4 regions of the Undibacterium sp. Ji22W genome follow, and region 4 is predicted to be linked to each of the others. Evidence: predicted binding sites of a transcription regulator. Region 4 holds the regulator's gene; each other region holds the start of a gene.
What was found. The regulator FliA, encoded in region 4, starts transcription of late flagellar genes. The targets are predictions, from matches to a motif close to CTAAAGTTTNNNNNNNNNNNGCCGNTA.
Positions count from the first base shown of each region.

Region 1 (2,207 bases), 120 kb from region 4:
CAGAAGACAAGGCATTTCTTACTTGGGACTGCGCACCACGAGCGGCAGCATCACCAGTCAAGGCACCACCTTTTTTTGTGGATGAATCGTAACCGGTCAGCGACTTAAAAGTCGCTTGGAGGTCGTTATAACCTTTAACAAAGGTGTTTATAGAATTTAATACGCCGGATGTATTATTGTTTAATGCAAGTGTCGTGCTTCCGACTTTTGAAAGTGTTATCGGTACACCTTGTATAGCATCATTAACCGTATTTGACGCACTGGTAATATTAATGCCATTGATCGACAAGTTCGCATTCTGCCCAGTCGTCGTTTCAGTTAGATTTTGTGTACCGGCCGGGTTGTACGTTAGTAATGACTGCAATGTGGCATCGCCGCTCACATCAATTTTTAAACTAGAGGTCAAACCAGTTTTATTCGAACTTAGAACCAAGTGATACGGCGTGGCAGAACCATCACCAACGATCGATGCACTGACGCCTGCGCCAGCAGAATTGATGGCATCACGAATACCTTGCAAAGAATTGTTTGCGCTGTTAATGGTGATAGTACCAATTGCTTGATTCGCATCCTGTACGAAACTGGCTCCAGTATAAACACCATTGCTTGAGGTTCCGCCGCTGATGGTGCCAAACTGAAATGAGATTGTCGTCGAAGCTCCTGAACCGATAGTATCTGTGGTGCTGACTTGACCCGCGCTCGAAATGGTTTGTGCTTTCGCCAGTTGAGTAACGTTGACGTTGTAATTGCCTGCAGTTGCAACACTGGTCGTGCTTGCACTTAATATAGAGGCATCTCCGACATTCGCAGTCAGATTTTGAAAAGCAGCGGTACTATTTAATCCAACAAAACTACTTTGAAATGAGCTAAGTGCTCCATTTAAAGATCCGTAGGCCGTTAGTTTCGCAAGATAACTCGCTTCTTTTTTTGCTAGGGTCGTTAATGGCTGACTCTCTATCTGCATCAACTTAGTGATGAGACTATTCACATCTAAGTTAGAGCCAACTCCGGTTGATTGTATGCCCACCACGTTCCCCTTTTGTAAGTATCGTTACTATACAAGTTAACGGCAAAAGCAAATCAGACTTTAGAGGGACATTTACCTATCTATTTTCGCCTTGCAATACTGGCCGCGTAGCTAGCAATGTGCATGGTCAAAGGTAAGCGGAGCAGCTCAAGCTTCTTGTTTAATTAGTAGTCCCTGCAATTTATCGAGTGATTTAGCTATCTCTAGCGCTTCCTGAGTAGGAATTTGTCGCAAAACTTCTTTTGTCTGTTGATCGACAACTTTGACGATGACCTCATTCGCGTCATTATCAACAGTAAATTCAAGATTTTGGTTTGTCGACTGTATGATCTTATTAATATCGCTTACTGCTTTGTTGATTTCACTTGCAGTAGGTGATTTCGCCGCTTGAGTCACTGCAGTCGATGTTTCTGCTGCAGTCGCGTTCTGAGTGTTAGCGATAGCGGTGGAAGGAGGGGGCGGAAGTTTTTCTGTGATCAGTGATCCTGACGGCGAATTTCTGCCTATCGATTGAATGTCCATGATCTTTTCCTTTAAGTAAAATTCCCCCGACCAAAGAACTTGGGCAGGGGACAGTCTACATCAATGAATAATGTGATGCTCTACATTATTGTTTAACCTCTTAACAGAGCCAACACGCCTTGCGGTAACGCATTTGCCTGAGCCAAGATCGCTGTACCTGCTTGTTGCAATACTTGACCACGTGTCAGTGTTGCTGTTTCAGAAGCGAAGTCTGCGTCACGGATACGGCTACGTGAAGCTGTCAAGTTTTCAGAGGTTGTTTGCAAGCTCGAAACCGCCGATGAGAAACGGTTTTGGTAAGCACCTAAAGAAGCTCGAGACGTATTGATTGATTGCAATGCGGCATCGATGGTGGTCAACGCTGCGGTCGCCCCCGCTGCTGTACCCAGGTTCAGTGAGGACACACCTGCGCCAACTGTCACTGTTGCTGAAGTGAAGCCGCCAGTCAAATTGGCTGCTGTCAAACCAGTGCCTGTACCATTTGCCAAAGTCACACCAGCTGAGCTACTTGAGGATAGGCTCAAAGTGGAGGTTGAAACATCTGTTGCACCGGTGGCAGATACAGTAATACCTGTATTCGCCGCAGCGGCAGCAGCATTGGTGCTTGCTGTTACTGTGATGTTGCGGCCATCAGTTGCAGCCAGTGCAACCGCACCAG
Region 1 is NZ_JBMPOU010000001.1:984,464-986,670, forward strand. Features, by position in the region: gene fliD (flagellar filament capping protein FliD) at 1-1,027, opposite strand, end outside; gene ACO0KW_RS04105 (flagellar protein FlaG) at 1,175-1,549, opposite strand; gene ACO0KW_RS04110 (flagellin) at 1,642-2,207, opposite strand, start outside.
Region 1: fliD (flagellar filament capping protein FliD) is a predicted target of FliA. The motif match lies at 1,065-1,091, and genes of this name have one in related genera.

Region 2 (2,207 bases), on a different contig from region 4:
ATTCCTGCCATATCGATTGCCTGTGACACACAAGCGTGCGCGCCGACGGACGCATACGCGACCAGCCGATGTGGACTAGTCGCTAGGCCTTGACGCCGACTTTCGAGGCCCAAGGCTTTGGTGCGCGCCACTAGCACCGCGATGAAATTCGCAATCGACGTCCCAGTCACAAAGAGGCCGCTAGCGCTGTCCGGAAATTGAAACAATTCGCGCATCCATTGCGTGACCTGTTTTTCGACTTCGACCGGCATTTGATCACGTCCGCCGAGGTTCGCGTTTAATCCGGCCGCAAGCATCTCTGCCAACATACCAACCGGTGTCCCGCCACCTTGAACCCACCCCATAAAACCTGGATGGGAATTACCGACTGCATACGGCAAAACTTCTTCCATGAAGCGTTGATGCACTGCAGCCAGATCACCGCCTTGTTGCGGCAAAGCTTGCTGAAATTTCCCACGCACCTCATCAGGAATGTTTTGCCAAACCGGACGCTCGCGAATATGTTCTATGTAATCCAACATATCATCAAGCATGCGATGTCCATTAGCACGCAAGCTGCTCCAGTCTTGTGGGTCTAAACTACGGGAAGTTTCAGTCATAATTTGTTGAGTGCGAAGAATACAGATAGAGCAGACGAGCAACAAGAATCGGCTTAGTCTGGCTACTATTTACGAGTAAATTGGAAGAATAACGAAGGATAACAACTATTTTGGATTTCTGCCGCGACTTGATCTGTAGGCTAGCGCCTACAGAATTCTTTTAGATCATTGCAACGATCCATGTTCGCATGAGATGTGATTAAGAACAACGTGTACTGATCCACTCACCAAACGCACCATCAAGAGCAAATGTCATCATCACAAAGCTGGTATTCACGCATGATCATTCAACAACATGCCATTCTTCTGAACTAACGCTTTTGCCAATTCTAATACCTCTTGATTTGGAATTTGACGAATCAGTGCATTGGTTTCTTTATCAACGATACGCACCACAACTCTGCCAGAATCCTGATCGACATTTAAATTAACGCTATTATTTTCATTGAAAAACCGATTAATCGCTTCGACAGACTTCTTCAAATCTGCTTCACTGACCGCATCGCCCACTTGATGACCCGCATCAGCTTGATGCACTTTATCCAAGCTCAAATTCTCTCGGATAGCCACACGCGCATCTGTTGGCGCGGCAACGCTAGTCACATCAGCAATACGTGAAACGGCTGCAGTAATTTGATTGATACCCATCTCATTCACCAATAAGTTGTCTAGTTGGCTGTCCGCCGTCGTTGAACGAATTGAGCCATATAGTACTTATCGGAGCTTTTTACGAAAAATTTAATCTAGTTGCAAAAGAATTTCAGGTGTATGTGAAGTTCTATTTCATTTGTCATCATGATCAATGAGCGAAACTCTGATTAATTTACATTTAGTTTTTCACACTTTTGCACAAATTTCACGGAGTAAACACAGGATAAACGCAGGCTAAATTCATAGACTTGTTGCAGCACAGCGTTTAACAACTTGACGAATTGCCTCAGCAAAGAAGTTACAAGGAGGTTGTCAGGAACATGCAGGATGATTGGGATAGAAACTAGATAGACTTGCACTGGCAAGCCTTAAAATTTGGTGCGCCAGACACGATTCGAACGTGCGACCCCAGCCTTCGGAGGGCTGTACTCTATCCATCTGAGCTACTGGCGCTATGAAAAATACAAAAAGAGGCGCGTATTCTACCGCAAATTAAGTGCAAGCTCTTTAGCAATTCTTGGCTATTTTGTCGATTTCTTGGATATTTACCTGGTCAGCAGTAACGCGAACGCGGATTTTTCATTCCAAAACACACACTTTAGCTCTATAATCTGATGTTTTACGCTAAGCCTGACATTTTGCGTGGCTAGCAAACTTCACATTATTTTTGCATTGAGGAAACCATGAGCGACGCCCACGACGAACACGAATCATCGATTAAGACGCCTAAGCAACTGATCGTTGCCGTTCTTGCCGGATTTATCGTCCCGATTCTGATTATTGTGTTGTTGGTTAAATTTGTCTCCAGCAACAACACAGTTGGTGCCGGTTCAAATAGCCAAACACCAGAAGCAATTGCAGCACGTATCAGTCCCGTGGCAAACGAAGGATTTACGTTTGTCGATGCAACCGGCCCTAAAGTCTTACAAACTGGCGAAGCCGTCTACAAAGCAGCAT
Region 2 is NZ_JBMPOU010000002.1:1,372,030-1,374,236, reverse strand. Features, by position in the region: gene ACO0KW_RS12560 (pyridoxal phosphate-dependent decarboxylase family protein) at 1-599, opposite strand, end outside; gene ACO0KW_RS12555 (flagellar protein FlaG) at 873-1,247, opposite strand; tRNA gene ACO0KW_RS12550 (tRNA-Arg) at 1,627-1,703, opposite strand; gene ACO0KW_RS12545 (c-type cytochrome) at 1,934-2,207, shown strand, end outside.
Region 2: ACO0KW_RS12555 (flagellar protein FlaG) is a predicted target of FliA. The motif match lies at 1,315-1,341, and genes of this name have one in related genera.

Region 3 (2,207 bases), 120 kb from region 4:
ACCGCGTTGTGCTCCAGATGTAGATGCATTCAAAGCGCCTAAGTTCACACCGTTGATAGTAAGGTCGCCTGATGCAATTGCTGTTGCACTAGTTGAAGCTGTACCTGCTACAGTAGTTGAACCAACAGTGGCTGTTACGCCTGTGCTACCACTAATCGCATTAATCGCAGCAGCTTTTGAGATACCACTACCAGTAGAATTAGAGAAGGAAACACCGTCTGCAGCTGATGCGCCAACTTGGAAACCATTAATAGAGAGTTCGCCAGCGGCTAAGGCTGTCGTAGTGACTGCGCCTGCGCCTGCTACTGTTGTCGCATAACTAGACGATGCACCAACACCTAAAGCAGAGGATTTTGCACTGGCGATCGAAGCGATGCTAATTTGATCATTAGCTGTGCCGTCTGCACCAACTTGGAAAGTTTGTGCAGAGAAAGAACCATCCAGAAGATTAACGCCGTTGAAGTTAGTATTGCTAGCAACGCGGTTAATTTCAGAAATCAACTGTGAAGCTTCATTGTTCAACGCTGCACGGTCAGTAACACTATTAGATGCATTGGCAGACTGAACAGCCAAGTCACGAATACGTTGTAAGTTAGAGCCAATTTGAGTTAAAGCGCCCTCAGCCGTTTGAGCGAGAGAGATACCGTCATTAGCATTACGAGCAGCTTGATTCAAACCACCGATTTGTGACGTCAAACGCTCAGAGATTGCCAAACCTGCTGCATCGTCTTTTGCGCTATTAATACGCAAGCCAGAAGACAAGCGTTGCAAGGATGTGTTCAATGAACTTTGGGATGTCGATAAATTGCGTTGTGCATTTAAAGACGCGATGTTGGTATTGATATATGAAGCCATGATGGTTCTCCTAACTTGGTTAATTCGACTCGACGTTTAGCTTGAACTTCGGTCTGTCTTGTTGACCATTGCACCGTCGTTGAAACAGGTAACGGGCGGGAAATAAAAAAATTGAGGAAATTGCTCAAAATAAATATTAATTTTTGTGCTTAAGTTTTTTTTGTTAATCCGTTAGACGACAGCTTTTAAAAATACTTAAGGCCTGATTTGAACAATTTTTTAGCTTCTTTTTGTTCGATCTGATGTGAAACTTTGTTTGTAAAATGCTAAAAAGTCGGCAATTTCTGTTCTCGATGCGCAAGTAGTGCGCCCGTGATGTTGTTCAACTTGTGTCGTGAATTGTGAATTTAGAGATTAACTGGTAAAAGATAGCTAGACTTTGATGGCTAACCCATAAACGAAAGAGTATGCGATGAGTAAATCTGGTTTTGATCCAAAAGTAGTCTTGCGTGAAGCTCAAGCCTGCATAAAAGCGGGCAAATTAGAAGAAGCTAAACAAGTCGCTTTAAGGGTGATTCAACGCTTCCCTTTAAATGAAGAGGCCCATCTATTGTTGTCCAAAGTTTATTTTAATTGCGACCAAGATGAAGATGCGATTGCGCATTTGCAGAAGGCGTTTTCTATTTCGCACAAGATGGTGATTGATTCAAAGGCGTATTACACTATTTTGAATCGTTTCGTAACGCGAAAATCATATGCACTCTTAGAGCAGGCTAGTCGCTGGTTGGTCAACTTGCGACCCAAAGATGGGATCGCCTGGGATTACTTATCAATTGCATGCTTAGAGCAACAGAAGTTTGAAGCCGCGTACGACGCAGCTTTGCATGCTGAGAAAATCTTGCCGAACAATCCACATGTGTTGAATAATCTTGCGTGCTCATTAACTTCTCTCGAGCGTTGTGCCGAGTCTTTGGAAATTTTGCAACGCACAGTTGCTATAGCACCAGAAATGGCAACCGCCTACAATAATCTGGGGAATGCATATCGTTTCTTAGGCAGATATGAAGAAGCAATCGAGAGTTTTTCTAGGGCGATTCAGTTAGCCCCAGGGATGGCCTATTTATACAATAATTTAGGATTGACTTATCGGTCTTTGGATCGATGCGAATCGGCGATAGAGGTTTATCATCAGGCATTACAGATCCAGCCTGATTTGCATCAGGTTTACCCTAATTTAATTGAGGCTTATAGACATGCTGGACAAATCCAGCAAGCGATCGACTGTAGCAACAGCGCAATTCAATTAAATGACAAAATTCCAGAAATTTGGGCGGCTTATGGTGATGCGTTAAGAGATGGTGGATATCTTGATGCTGCAATTGAGGCCTATATTCAAGCTGTTTCTTTTAGAA
Region 3 is NZ_JBMPOU010000001.1:986,741-988,947, forward strand. Features, by position in the region: gene ACO0KW_RS04110 (flagellin) at 1-855, opposite strand, end outside; gene ACO0KW_RS04115 (tetratricopeptide repeat protein) at 1,268-2,207, shown strand, end outside.
Region 3: ACO0KW_RS04110 (flagellin) is a predicted target of FliA. The motif match lies at 945-971, and genes of this name have one in related genera.

Region 4 (2,207 bases):
GAGTTACCTTTGTTGATGTCAAATATGGCGGCAGTACAAGTAGCTGACATGGGAAAAGCGGAGGCCTTCTTTGGTTAATTACGATCAGGCGGAAGGGCTGCGTCGTATGTTGGAAATGCCCAAATCAAAGGTTTTGACGTTCATTTCTATGTTGTCAGATGCAGAAAGAAATGGGATGTTGATTAATTTGTCGGCTAGCTTCGCAAGACAAGGTAGAAATACTTTAATGGTGGACGCCAAACCATCGAACTCTAGCTTGAGTGCGTGGTTAAACCTGAAATCAGATCAGACATTGTTGGATGTCGCACGACAACAGCGTACAATGGATGCCGTGATTAAACAAGTTTCGCCCGGGCTGTCGATTACCAAGGTTGCGCACGGAATGCAGAAAACTTTAGGTTTGCCTGCGGCAGGATTTCGAGAGCTATCAAAAGCATTTGACATCGCCGCCAGTCGTTCAGATTTGGTAGTAGTCGATTGTGAATTAAGAGACGATGATACATTTTTATTGTCTTCTTTTGAGGACAGTGAACTGATTATTCATGTGTCTGCAGATCCAAAAACGATAACAGCAGCATACGCATTGATTAAACGTTTGAATAATCGATTTGGCCGTCGTTCGTATGGCATAGTTGTTTCTGGAGTCGATCATGCGCAGGGACAGCGTATTTTCTCAAATCTCGCCACAACAGCAAGACGTTATATGGCAGTAGAAATCAAGTTTATTGGTGATGTACCGGCGGATATTCATTTGACCCGCGCCACCGAGTCGGGACGCACAGTTATTGATGCGTTTCCATTATCAAAAGCTGCAAATGCTTTTGTACGTATGGCAGAAAAATTGGTATCTACCGCCAGTCAAAGTTTACGATTCGAAGCAATGTCGATTTAGAAGTGCTTTGAATACTTAATTAGAGTATAAATTTGTTTATGTACACAGCGAGTGGTAAATCAGATAAGAACTCAATACTCACCGAGCATGCTCCTCTGGTGAAGCGTTTGGCTTATCAACTGAAAGCAAGACTACCGCCTAGTGTAGAAGTCGATGATTTGGTGCAGGCTGGTATGATAGGTTTGCTGGATGCGGTTAATCGCTACGAGGATAATCACGGCGCACAATTTGAAACTTATGCGATTCAACGAATTCGTGGTGCAATGTTAGACGAACTGCGGAGCAGTGATTGGCTACCACGCGGCGTGCGCCAGAATATGCGCAAAATCGAAAATGCGATGAATGAAATGCAGCAAAAGTTAGGCCGCCCACCTTTAGAGACTGAGTTAGCAAAACACCTCAAGCTTACTTTAATCGATTATCAGGAGTTGCTAGGCGAAAGCGGTGGGCATCAATTGCTGTACTACGAAGATTTCCATGATGCCGATACTAAAGAGCATTTTCTTGATCATTTCTGTAGCGACGAACGCTCTGGCGATCCTTTGCAAGACTTGTTACATGGTGACTTTCGCGACGCAGTGATTCATGCGATCAATAGTCTCCCAGAGCGAGAAAAACTGTTGATGGGCTTATATTACGAGCAAGAGCTCAATTTGAAAGAGATTGGTGCTGTCATGGGTGTTTCTGAATCTCGAGTTTCGCAATTACATAGCCAGGCAGTTGCCAGGCTACGTGCATCATTGAGGGAGCGGGCGTGGACCGGGCTAGCTTAATAGGGATAATTCTCGTTGTTGTGGGGATACTTTCGGGGCAAGTACTCGAAGGTGGTCACCTATCTTCGCTAATGCAACCCGCGGCATTTGTCATCGTTGTCGTAAGTACGATCGGCGCTGTGCTTCTGCAAAGTCGCATGCCAACATTTATCCGTGGTATCAAAATGCTGAAATGGATAGTGATGATGCCTGAGGATAAAAGCCGTAAGAATGTACAGGATGCAATGGTGTGGAGTGTTGTTGCGCGACGTGAAGGCTTCTTAAGTCTTGAACGTTATATCGATACGGTGAAGGATCCTTTTATCGAGAAAGGATTAAAACTTGTGATTGATGGCATTGATCCTGAACGAATTAAAGATGTGTTAGATGTTGATATTTCTTTCTATGAAATGGAACAGCGACAAGCTATAAAAATTTGGGATGCGGCTGGAGGATATTCTCCTACCATAGGAATTCTAGGTGCTGTATTGGGATTAATTCATGTCATGGAAAATTTGACAGACCCAAATAAGCTCGGTGGGGGGATAGCCGTTGCTTTTGTC
Region 4 is NZ_JBMPOU010000001.1:1,108,030-1,110,236, forward strand. Features, by position in the region: gene flhF (flagellar biosynthesis protein FlhF) at 1-78, shown strand, start outside; gene ACO0KW_RS04695 (MinD/ParA family ATP-binding protein) at 71-892, shown strand; gene ACO0KW_RS04700 (RNA polymerase sigma factor FliA) at 931-1,665, shown strand; gene ACO0KW_RS04705 (flagellar motor protein) at 1,647-2,207, shown strand, end outside.